2 linked regions of the Promicromonospora sukumoe genome follow. The protein of the gene in region 2 interacts with the protein of the main gene of each other region in a pairwise test. Links are inferred from orthologs where the notes say so. Each region holds a gene or a part of one and is shown on either strand. Other genes may lie near its edges. The genes, in order: FHX71_RS06645 and FHX71_RS00585.

The links.
Region 1: the proteins of FHX71_RS00585 (region 2) and FHX71_RS06645 interact in binary tests that used the Escherichia coli proteins (3 or more experiments, as listed by UniProt). The link is inferred for Promicromonospora sukumoe from one-to-one orthologs.

What each region holds. Positions count from the first base shown.
Region 1 is NZ_JACGWV010000001.1:1,498,552-1,503,626, reverse strand. The notes cover bases 1,040-3,894. They hold FHX71_RS06645 (ABC-F family ATP-binding cassette domain-containing protein), read right to left. Parts: upstream 3,339-3,894; coding sequence 1,740-3,338; downstream 1,040-1,739. Other genes in these bases: FHX71_RS06640 (MFS transporter), read left to right, coding at 3,466-3,894; FHX71_RS06650 (SURF1 family cytochrome oxidase biogenesis protein), read left to right, coding at 1,040-1,531. In the rest of the region: FHX71_RS06660 (DUF3099 domain-containing protein), read left to right, coding at 1-341; FHX71_RS06655 (hypothetical protein), read left to right, coding at 342-593; more of FHX71_RS06650, read left to right, coding at 590-1,039; more of FHX71_RS06640, read left to right, coding at 3,895-4,701; FHX71_RS06635 (hypothetical protein), read left to right, coding at 4,756-5,075. UniProt on the Escherichia coli protein: Genetic data indicate it may be involved in ribosome assembly or function.
Region 2 is NZ_JACGWV010000001.1:115,966-122,497, forward strand. What follows is about bases 1,507-5,818. They hold FHX71_RS00585 (multifunctional oxoglutarate decarboxylase/oxoglutarate dehydrogenase thiamine pyrophosphate-binding subunit/dihydrolipoyllysine-residue succinyltransferase subunit), read right to left. Parts: upstream 5,496-5,818; coding sequence 1,707-5,495; downstream 1,507-1,706. Other genes in these bases: FHX71_RS00580 (aldo/keto reductase), read left to right, coding at 1,507-1,629. In the rest of the region: FHX71_RS00575 (aldose 1-epimerase family protein), read right to left, coding at 1-467; more of FHX71_RS00580, read left to right, coding at 634-1,506; FHX71_RS00590 (sensor histidine kinase), read right to left, coding at 5,890-6,532. UniProt on the Escherichia coli protein: E1 component of the 2-oxoglutarate dehydrogenase (OGDH) complex which catalyzes the decarboxylation of 2-oxoglutarate, the first step in the conversion of 2-oxoglutarate to succinyl-CoA and CO(2).

The sequences.
Region 1 (5,075 bases), 1.4 Mb from region 2 along the record:
TTCCCTCCATCACCTCGGCCCAGGAGCCGTTGGCGGTGGACCAGGCGCGCCGGACACGCAGCTACCTCATCCAGATGTCCATCCGCGTGGTCTGCATCATCGGCGCCGTGCTGGTCGACGGCTGGATCCGCTGGGCGCTGGTGGCCGCCGCGGTGGTGCTGCCGTACTCGGCGGTGCTGGTCGCGAACGCCGGCCGGGACCACACGACGCACGACACCTCCCCCGTCACCCCGCAGGCCGCCCCCATGCTGGAGGAGCTGCCCGAGGAAGCGCCCCCGGCCGCACACCAGGGCGAGGACGGCCAGGGCCAGGGCCGCGTGATCAACCACGTGGACGACTGAATGGACCTCCTCGGACTCTCGGGTCCCGCACCCGACCCCGTTCCCGACGGCGAGCTGATCTGCAGCGCCAAGGGCTGCCGCGAGCAGGCCGCGTGGGGGCTGCTCTGGAACAACCCGAAGCTGCACACGCCCGAGCGGCGCAAGGTGTGGCTCGCGTGCGACGAGCACCGTGAGCACCTGGAGCAGTTCCTGGGCGCGCGGTCCTTCTGGAAGCAGACGGTGGCGGTCGCGGAACTGGACCGGGTGTCGTGACCGATACCTCGGTGCTCGCCCCGATGCCCGACGACGCCCGCGGCCCCCGCACGACCCGCCAGTGGGTGATCCTGGCGGTCGCCGCCGTCGTCCTGGCCGCGCTGTGCCTGCTCGCCGGGCGCTGGCAGTGGAACCGGTACGAGTCGCGCGAGATCGAGATCGACCGCATCGAGAACAACTGGTCCGCGCCCGCCGTGCCCGTGGACGAGGTCCTGCCGGGGCCGGGGGCAGTCGTCCCGGAGTCCGACGTCTGGCGCCCGGTCGAGCTGCGGGGCACCTACGTCACCGACGCGACGGTGCTGCTGCGCAACCGGCCCGTCGCCGGCCAGAACGGGTACCACGTGCTGGTGCCGTTCGAGGCACGCCTGCCGGACGGCCAGGAGGTCGTGGTGGTCGTGGACCGCGGCACGGTGCCGCTCGGGTCCGACGGCGCTGAGCCCGATGCGTTCCCCGCGCCGCCGTCGGGCACGGTGACCGCGGTCGTCTCCCTGCGGGCGGACGAGCCCGCGTCGTCCCGCGGCGCCCCCGCGGGGCAGGTGCAGGCGATCTCGACGGCGCAGGTGCTCGCGGCGGGGCCGTCCGGCGCGGGCTGGGCCGAGGGGCGGACCGTCGGCGCGTACGGCGCGCTGCGGTCCGAGCAGCCGGCGCCCGGGATCTCGCTCGCCACGCTGCCCAAGCCCAACACGGACCCCGGGTCGCACCTGTCGTACGCGTTCCAGTGGGGCATCTTCGCGATCGGCGCGATCGCCGGCTACGTGCTGCTGTGGCGCCGCGAGCGCGGGGCGCTGCGCGGGGAGAACGTCTCCGCGGGTGACCTGCTGCTGGCCTCCGAGGACCTGGCCGACGCCGAGGGCGTGCGCGCCCGCCGGCAGCCGCGCGACCGTCGGCCGAGCGCGGAGGACGAGGAGGACGCGCTCATCGAGGCCCAGCTCCGCTGAGCCCCGGCCGTCCGCCGGTCAAGCTTGTCGAGACCCCTCGGCACGAACAAGGTCCCCGGGAAAGCACCACGTCCCCGGGCTCTGTTGCTCTGCGTAGACATTGTCTACGCAGAGCAACACGACCCGGAGTTCTACGGTCTCCCCGAGGGGTCCAAGAGGTCTCGACAAGCTCGACCAGCGGTCGGGCCGTCAGGCTCGGTCGCCGAGATCACGCGAGGGAGACGAGCTCCTGGTAGCTGTCGTTCCAGAGGTCCTCGTCGCCGTCGGGCAGGAGCAGCACGCGCTCGGGCTCCAGGGCCTCGACGGCGCCGTCGTCGTGGGTCACCATCACGACCGCGCCCTCGTACGTCTTGAGCGCGCCGAGGATCTCAGCGCGGGAGGCGGGGTCGAGGTTGTTGGTGGGCTCGTCCAGGAGCAGCACGTTCGCGCCGGACACGACGATCGTCGCCAGCGCCAGCCGCGTCTTCTCGCCGCCGGAGAGCACGTTGGCGGGCTTCTCGGCGTCGTCACCGCTGAACAGGAACGAGCCCAGCACGGAGCGCACCTGCGTGTCGGTGAGGTCCGGGGCCGCGTGGCGCAGGTTCTCGACGACGGTCGCGTTCATGTCGAGCGTGTCGTGCTCCTGGGCGTAGTAACCGAGCTTGAGACCGTGGCCCGGGATCACCTCGCCGGTGTCCGGGGCCTCGACGCCCGCGAGGATACGCAGCAGTGTCGTCTTGCCCGCGCCGTTGAAGCCGAGGATGACGACGCGCGAGCCGCGGTCGATCGCCAGGTCCACCCCGGCGAACACCTCCTGCGACCCGTACGCCTTGGACAGCCCGGCGGCGGTCAGCGGCGTGCGCCCGCAGGGCGCCGGCGTCGGGAAGCGGAGCTTGGCCACGCGGTCCGAGGCGCGCTCGCTCTCCAGGCCGCCGAGCATCTTCTCGGCGCGCTTGATCATGTTCTGCGCGGCGGTCGCCTTGGTCGCCTTGGCGCGCATCTTCTCGGCCTGGGCGAGCAGTGTGCCCGCCTTCTTCTCGGCGTTGGCCCGCTCGCGCCGACGACGGCGCTCGTCCGTCTCGCGCTGCTCCAGGTAGGTGTCCCAGCCCATGTTGTACTGGTCCAGTTCACCCCGGTTGGCGTCCAGGTGGAACACCTTGTTCACCGTGGCGCGCAGCAGGTCGACGTCGTGGCTGATCACGATGAACCCGCCGTTGTACGCCTTGAGGTAGTCACGCAGCCAGATGATCGAGTCGGCGTCGAGGTGGTTGGTCGGCTCGTCCAGCAGCAGCGTCTCGACGCCGCTGAACAGGATGCGCGCCAGCTCGATCCGGCGGCGCTGACCGCCGGAGAGGGTGCTCAGGGGCTGGCCCAGCACGCGTTCGTCCAGGCCGAGGTTCGCCGTGATGATCTGCGCCTCGGACTCGGCGGCGTACCCGCCCGCCGCGAGGAACCGCGCCTCCAGCCGGGGGTACCGGTCCAGCGCGGCGGCCTGCGTGGCCGGGTCGGCCGACGCCATCTCGCCCTCGGCCTGGCGCATCTGCGTGATGACGTGGTCGAGGTTTCGCGCCGAGAGCACGCGGTTCATCGCGAGCACCTCGAGGTCACCCGTGCGCGGGTCCTGCGGCAGGTACCCGATGTCGGTGCCGCGCACGATCTGCCCGCCCGTCGGCTGGGTCTCCCCCGCGAGGGTCTTGGTCAGCGTGGTCTTGCCGGCACCGTTGCGGCCGACCAGGCCGATCCGGTCGCCCGAGGCGACCCGGAAGGTTGCCTCGCTCAGCAGCACGCGCGCGCCGACGCGCAGCTCGACGCCATGGGCAGTGATCACGCAGGTGTTCCTCACGGTCAGGGGGGTGGTGGCAGGGTGGATCGGCCCACGGCGGCGGGGGCCGGTCCAGTCTAGGGGGTGCGACTGCGGCATCGGGCGGGTCGCGACGAATGTCACCATGGGACCCATGCCCCCTTCACGCGCCGACGCCGCCGGCTGGCAGCCCGGAGACGTCCGCGAGGCGGCCGGCGGGCTGTTCGCACTGGCCCTCGCGACGTTCGTCGCCGTCACCACCGAGCTGGTCCCCGTGGGCCTGCTCCCGCTGATCAGCGACGACCTCGACGTCTCCGAGTCGCTCGCGGGCCTCCTGGTCACCGCGTACGCCTTCATGGTCGCGGCGCTCGCCCTGCCGCTGACGTCGGCCACGCGCCGGCTGCCGCGCAAGTCCCTGCTGCTGGGCACCCTCGTCGTCTACACGGTGAGCAACGTGATCGTCGCGCTCGCCCCCACGTTCGCCGTCGTCGCCACGGCGCGCGCGCTGGGCGGGGCGGCCCACGCGGTGTTCTTCTCGGTGAGCATCGGGTACGCGTCACGCCTGGTACGCCCGCACCTCGCCGGCCGCGCGCTCGCGCTGGTCACGCTGGGCGCCTCGGCCGGGTTCATCCTTGGCGTCCCGCTGTCGACGTCGCTGGGCACCGCCGTCGGCTGGCGCACCACGTTCGTCGTCCTGACGGTCGTGTGCGCCGTCGCGTGCGGGCTCACGGCGTGGCTGCTGCCGTCCGTCCCGGGCGGCGGCACTCCCCCGGCCGACGCCGCCCGCGGCGCCCGCCGCACCGCGCTCGCCCAGGTCAGCACGGCCAACGCCCTGGCCTACCTGGGCCACTTCACGGTCTACACCTACATCTCCGTGCTGCTCCTGGCCGCCGGGCTCGCCACCGCCGCGCTCGGGCCGGCCCTGCTGCTGATCGGCGCGCTCGGGCTGGTCGGTGCCGCGTTCGCCGCCGCGCGGCTCGACGTGCGGCTCCGGCAGACCACCGTGATCACCCTGTCCGTGGTCGCGGCCGGGGTGCTCGCCCTCGGCGTCGCGTTCCCCGGGACCGTGGGCACGCTCGCCGCGGCGGCCGTCTGGAGCATCGGCTTCGGTGCCGTGGCGGCCGTCTTCCAGACGGCGGCGATCCGGACGCGCGGAGCCTCGCCCGACGTCGTCGGGGCGCTGGTCAACGCGACGGCGAACATCGGTATCGGCGGCGGCGCGGCGCTCGGGGCGCTCGTGCTCGACGGCGCGGGCATCGACGTCCTGCCGTACACCGGGGCGGTGCTCGTGGTGGCCGCGCTGGTGGTGGTGCTGGTGACGCGCCGGGCGTTCCCGGGCGGCAGGGCCGACGCCGCTCCGGGCACCGCGGGCGACGCCGCAGGTGAGTGATCACTTCACCGTCAGAACGCGCGCACATGGCAACGCGGACGTAACGTCCGCCCCATGGGCACTGAGACGACCAGCGTTCCAGTCACCGTCACCGACGCGCTGCCGCTGCTGCGCGCCGGCCGCCTGACGGGCGGTGACGACCTCACGGGCAACCGGCCGGCGAAGCACCTGATCGCCCGGCGGCGCACGTACTTCAAGCAGCACACCACGGCGGTCCTGCGCGGACGGCTGACCGGACGGCCCGACGAGTACCACCGCGAGATGCGGCGCCGGATCACCGGGGCGCGCGCCGCCGCGGCCGAGCTCTGGGAGCTCGTGGCCCGACGCCCCGCCTGGCGGGTGCTCCAGTCGGTCCAGGCCGACGGCGGCGCCCT
Region 2 (6,532 bases):
TTGGTGACGTCGAGGGTGATCTCCAGCCCGGCGTCGGACAGGGAGTAGCGCATCTGCGCGACGAGCTGGAAGGGGTAGCCGGGGCGCGCCACGAGCTCGAGCTCGAGCGTGACGGCGGAGCCGGTGTGCTCCACCACGGACCAGCGGTCGAACGCCGCCAGGCCGTGCAGCGCGGTGTTGCGGGCCGGCTCGGTCACCGGGAGCTGGTGGGTCACGCCGTTGTACTCGTAGGCGCCGTCCCGCAGGCGGTTGGGCCACGGGATGAGGACCGCGCAGTTGAACACGGGGTTGATCTCGTCCGCGCCGAAGGGCACCACGACGTCGCGGCCGTCCACCGAGTACTCTCGCAGCGCCGCACCCACCTGGGTGACGGTGGCACGATGGCCCGCGTCGCTGATGCGGAACTGGTCCCCGGAAGGATGGGGCCTTGCGGCAGCAACCGGAGGAATTTCTGTCGTCACACTCACACCGTAACCGTAGGGCAAATTACGCCTGCGGCACGTAGCGTGAGACAGCAGACTAGAGAGCAGCTAGACGGTCGGGCCGCACACAGCACGCGGCGGCCCCTGAGGAAAGGGACCCGACGACGGGTCCGTGCGGGCAGCTCTGCCCGCCCCAGCAGTAGGAGGAACCATGGAACAGCAGGTACTCGGACGGACCGGTCGGCTCGTATCGGCCGTGGGCCTGGGCACCTGGCAGCTCGGCGCCGACTGGGGAGAGGTCAGCGAGGGCGACGCCCGTGCCGTCCTCGAGGCCTCGCTCGAGGCCGGGGTGACGTTCTTCGACACCGCGGACGTCTACGGCGACGGCCGCAGCGAGCAGGTGATCGGCGCGTTCCTCAAGGAGCACCCCGACGCCGGGATCACCGTGGCCACGAAGATGGGCCGCCGGATGGACCAGGTGCCCGAGAATTACGTGCTGGACAACTTCCGTCAGTGGACGGACCGGTCCCGGCAGAACCTCGGTGTCGACCGCCTGGACCTGGTACAGCTGCACTGCCCGCCCACGGCCGTCTACTCGACGGACGCCGTCTACGACGCGCTGGACCAGCTCGTGGCCGACGGCGCGATCGCGGCCTACGGCGTGAGCGTCGAGAAGACGTCGGAGGCGCTGGAGGCCATCGCGCGTCCGAACGTCGCGTCCGTGCAGATCATCCTCAACGCGTTCCGGCTCAAGCCGCTCGAGGAGGTGCTGCCCGCGGCCTCGGCGGCGGGTGTCGGCATCATCGCGCGCGTGCCGCTCGCGTCGGGCCTGCTCTCCGGCAAGTACACCAAGGACACGGTGTTCGCCGAGAACGACCACCGCACGTTCAACCGGGACGGCGCCGCGTTCGACGTCGGCGAGACGTTCTCCGGCGTGCCCTACGAGGTCGGCCTGGAGGCCGCGGCCCGCTTCACCGAGCTGTCCCGCGACATCCTGGGCGACAGCCTCACCCCTGCCCAGGCCGCCATCGCCTGGGTGTGGCAGCGGCCGGGCGTCTCGTCCGTGATCCCGGGCGCGCGCAACGTCGACCAGGCCCGGGCCAACGCGGCCGCCGGCCACGCCGAGACGCTGGGCCCGCTGTTCATGTCGGGCGTGCGGGAGATCTACGACGAGATGATCAAGGAGCACGTCCACGACAAGTGGTGACGCTGCTCTGATCTGAAACGCCGAAGGGCGGGCACCCCGTGGGGTGCCCGCCCTTCGGCGTGTGCGGTGTGCTCGCGTCAGCCGCGGCTGAAGGCCTGCTCCAGCAGGGTCTTCTGCTGGGCCTGGTGCAGCTTCGCCGTGCCGGCGGCCGTGGAGGCCGACGCCGGGCGGGAGACCACCTTGACGTACGGCACGTCCAGCGGCAGGGCCAGGTGGATGAAGCTCCACGCGCCCTGGTTCTGCGGCTCGTCCTGCACCCAGACCACCTCGGCGTCGCCGTACTTGGCGATCTCGGCGCGGATGTCCGCCTCCGGGAACGGGTACAGCTGCTCCAGGCGTACGATCGCCACGCCGTCGTCGCCGCGCTTGGTGCGCTCGGCGAGCAGGTCGTAGTACACGCGGCCGGTGCACAGGAGCACGCGCTCCACCTTGGCCGGGTCCGCCGCCGCGTCCGGGATGACCTCCTGGAACGTGCCCGCGGTGAAGTCCTCCACCGCGGACGCCGCCGCCTTGAGGCGCAGCAGCTGCTTGGGCGTGAACACCACCAGCGGACGGCGCGGCCGGGCGTAGGCCTGGCGGCGCAGCAGGTGGAAGTACGACGCCGGCGTGGACGGCTGCGCGATGGTGATGTTGTCCTCGGCGCCGAGCTGCAGGAACCGCTCGATGCGGGCCGACGAGTGGTCGGGCCCCTGGCCCTCGTACCCGTGCGGCAGCAGCATGACCACCGACGACGACTGGCCCCACTTCTGCTCGGCGGACGAGATGAACTCGTCGATCACCGTCTGGGCGCCGTTGACGAAGTCGCCGAACTGCGCCTCCCAGAGCACCAGGGCGTCCGGGCGCTCCACCGAGTAGCCGTACTCGAAGCCGAGTGCCGCGTATTCCGACAGCGAGGAGTCGTAGACCCAGAACTTGGCCTGGTCGCCCGACAGGTACAGGAGCGGCGTCCACTCGGCGCCGGTCTCCCGGTCGTGGAGCACCGCGTGCCGCTGCACGAACGTGCCGCGACGCGAGTCCTGGCCGGCGAGGCGCACCGGGGTGCCCTCCGCGAGCAGCGTGCCGAAGGCCGCGAGCTCGCCGAAGCCCCAGTCGATGCCGCCGTCCTTCGCCATGAGCTGGCGCTTCTCCAGCAGCTGGGCGAGCTTCGGGTGGACCGTGAAGCCCTCGGGCGGCGTGGTGTGCACGTCGCCGACCCGCTGCAGCGCGTCGTGCGAGACCGCGGTCTGCCAGCCGACCATCGTGCCGGCGTCCTCACGCTGCGACTCCGGGCGCTCCAGGCCCGCGAGGTGCTCCGTCTCCGGGGCGGGCGTGAAGCCGGACTTGGTCTCGGTGAAGACCCGCTCGAGCTGCGACTGGTAGTCCTGCAGCGCGTGCTCGGCCTCCTCCACGGTGATGTCACCGCGCGCGACCAGGTTCTCGGTGTACAGCTTGCGCACCGAGCGCTTGGTCTCGATGAGGTTGTACATGAGCGGCTGCGTCATCGAGGGGTCGTCGCCCTCGTTGTGCCCGCGGCGGCGGTAGCAGATCAGGTCGATGATGACGTCCTGGCCGAACTGCTCGCGGAACGCGAAGGCGAGCTCCGCCGTCCGGACCACGGCCTCGGGGTCGTCACCGTTCACGTGCAGGACCGGGACCTGGTAGCCCTTGGCGACGTCGGTCGCGTAGGTGGTCGAGCGCGACGCCGTCGGGCCGGTGGTGAAGCCGACCTGGTTGTTCACGACCACGTGGATGGTGCCGCCGGTGCGGTACCCGCGCAGCTGCGACAGGTTCAGCACCTCGGGCACCACGCCCTGACCGGCGAACGCGGCGTCGCCGTGCACCAGGATCGGCAGCACGGAGAAGCCGTCGCCGCCGAGGTCGATGCGGTCCTGCTTGGCGCGGACGATGCCCTCGAGCACCGGGTCCACGGCCTCCAGGTGCGACGGGTTGGCCGCGAGGTAGACGCGCGTGGTGGCGCCCGACTCGGAGGTGAACGTGCCCTCGGTGCCGAGGTGGTACTTCACGTCACCGGAGCCCTGGACGCTCTTCGGGTCGAGCTGGCCCTCGAACTCCTTGAAGATCTGGCCGTAGCTCTTGCCCGCGATGTTCGCCAGCACGTTCAGCCGGCCGCGGTGGGCCATGCCGATGCCGACCTCGTCGAGGCCGCCCTCGGCGGCGCGCGACAGGATCGCGTCGAGCAGCGGGATCAGGGACTCGCCACCCTCCAGCGAGAAGCGCTTCTGCCCGACGAACTTGGTCTGCAGGAACGTCTCGAACGCCTCGGCGGAGTTGAGGCGGCGCAGGATGCGCAGCTGGTCCTCGCGCGGCGTCTTGGCGTAGCCGGCCTCCAGGCGCTCCTGGAGCCACTTGCGCTGGCCCGGGTCCGCGATGTGCATGTACTCGATGCCGATGGTGCGGCAGTACGAGTCGCGCAGCAGGCCGAGGATGTCGCGCAGCGTCGCCTTGGCCTTGGGGCCGAAGCCCGCCGTCGGGAACGTGCGGTCCAGGTCCCACAGCGTCAGGCCGTGGGTCTGGATGTCCAGGTCGGGGTGCTTGCGCTGCCGGTAGGCCAGCGGGTCGGTGTCCGCCATGAGGTGACCGCGCGAGCGGTACGCCTGCACGACCTCGGCGATCTTGGCCGGCTTGGCGGCCTCGACGTCGGCGTCGACCGTGTTGTCACGGACCCAGCGGACGGGCTCGTACGGGACGCGCAGCGCCGCGAAGACGCGGTCGTAGAAGCCGTCCAGGCCGAGCAGCTTGTTCGAGATGATCTTCAGGAACTCGCCGGACTGGGCGCCCTGGATGATGCGGTGGTCGTAGGTCGACGTGACCGTCATGACCTTCGAGATGCCCATCCGGGCGAGCTGCTCCTCGGACGCGCCGGCGAACTCCGCCGGGTAGTCCATGGCGCCGACGCCGATGATGGTGCCCTGGCCCTGCATCAGGCGCGGCACGGAGTGCACGGTGCCGATGCCGCCCGGGTTGGTCAGCGAGATCGTGGTGCCCTGGAAGTCGGGCACGGCGAGCTTGTTGCCGCGGGCCTTGCGGACCAGCTCCTCGTACGCCGCCCAGAACTCGGCGAAGTCGAGCTCCTCGGCCTTCTTGATGCTGGGCACCAGGAGCTGGCGCGAGCCGTCCGGCTTGGCCAGGTCGATCGCGAGGCCGAAGCCCACGTGCGCGGGCTGGTTCACGCCCGGCTTGCCGTCGACCGGCTCGTAGTGCGCGTTCATGACGGGCATGTCGGCCAGCGCCTCGACCAGCGCGAAGCCGATGAGGTGCGTGAACGAGATCTTGCCGCCGCGTCCGCGCTTGAGGTGGTTGTTGATGACGATGCGGTTGTCGACCATCAGCTTGGCGGGCACGGCGCGCACCGAGGTGGCGGTGGGGACCTCCAGGGAGGCCTCCATGTTCGTGACCACGCGCGCGGCGGGGCCGCGCAGCTTCTGGATGTCGTCGACGGCGTCCGGGTGCGCCACCGGGCGCTCGAACGTGTCCGCGTAGTGGGTGGTGGGCGGCGTGGCGATGGGGCTGGCCGGGTTGACCTTGGGGTCTGCCGGGAGCACCTTCTCGCGCACGGGCTGCACGGCCTCAGCGGCGGCGGTGCCACCGGTGACCGGCGCCTCGGAGGCGGCGGCAGGGGCTGACGCCGCGGGAGCGGCCGGAGCCGCTGCGGGCGCTGTCGGAGAGGCTGAAGCGGGGGCCGGGGAGCCCTCCTTGGCGGAACCGTTCTCGCCCGGCGTGTAGTCGGCGAAGAAGTCCCACCACGCGGGGTCTACCGCGTTCTTGTCCTTCAGGTACTGCTGGTAGAGCTCGTCCACAAGCCATTCGTTGGCTCCGAATGACGAGCTCGCCACGCTGATCGACTCTGAACCAGCCTTAGGGGACACGCGCGGATCGCCCACCTTCACCACAGTTGCGTTCGTCGCGCGCCGCACAGGGGTCACAGCGCGCACAGCCCGAATGGTTTTCGGACCCTCCAAGGGTAGGCCCTTCGCGCTCCGCGGGGGGCGTGGTTCTGCGGGTGTTGCGGGCGGTTCCGGTGCCAAAGAAGTAGGTTCGTCATGTTTCTCGCACACAGAGCAAAACCAGGGCAACGTTCGGCCTGGAAGTCCCCAACTTGGTGTTACGGGGTTTCGCCCCGCACGGACAACCTTTGGCGTCTGTGACAGAAATCACGGGACTCCGTCTCACGTTCTGACCGCCCGCAGCCCTAGGCTGCTGGGTTTCTCACCGCGCGACCGGCCCGGACCGGCGTCGGGCCCGGACCAGCGACGGACCGGCTCAGACCGTGTGCGTCGTCGAGACGCCCGGCGCCGGGTGGGCCCGCCGCGGCAGGGTGACGCGCATCGTGGCGCCCCGCTCGGAGTCGACCACCTCGACCTGCCCGCCGTGCAGCTCGACCGCCCAGCGAACGATCGCCAGGCCGATCCCGGTCCCGCCGCTCGACCCGACGGTGCCCGAGCCGACGGTGCTCACGCCGCCCAGGGTGTTGACCATCGACTCGTCGGGCGCGGCGGTCCGGCCCTTGTCGCCCCGGTTCCGGCCGCCCCGGCGGCTGACGCTCCGGCCGCCGTCGCCCCGGCCACCCTCGCCGCGCGCCGCGCCGGACGACCCGGTGCCGCGGACGAAGCGCTGGAAGATCCGCTCGCGGTCGGCCGCGGCGATGCCGGGTCCCTCGTCGCTGACCTCCAGGACGATGTCCGACCCCTCCGTGCCGTCCACGGGGTACGCGTCCAGCCGCACCACGCCGCCCTGCGGCGAGTGCCGGATCGCGTTCTGCAGCAGGTTGATGACCACCTGGTGCAGCCGCTCGGCGTCGCCCTCGATGATCAGGTCCTCCGGGGTCACGTCGACCACGTAGTGCAGGTCCTTCGCGGCGTCGACCATCTGCATGTCCTCGGCGCAGTGCTCCAGGAAGTCGCCC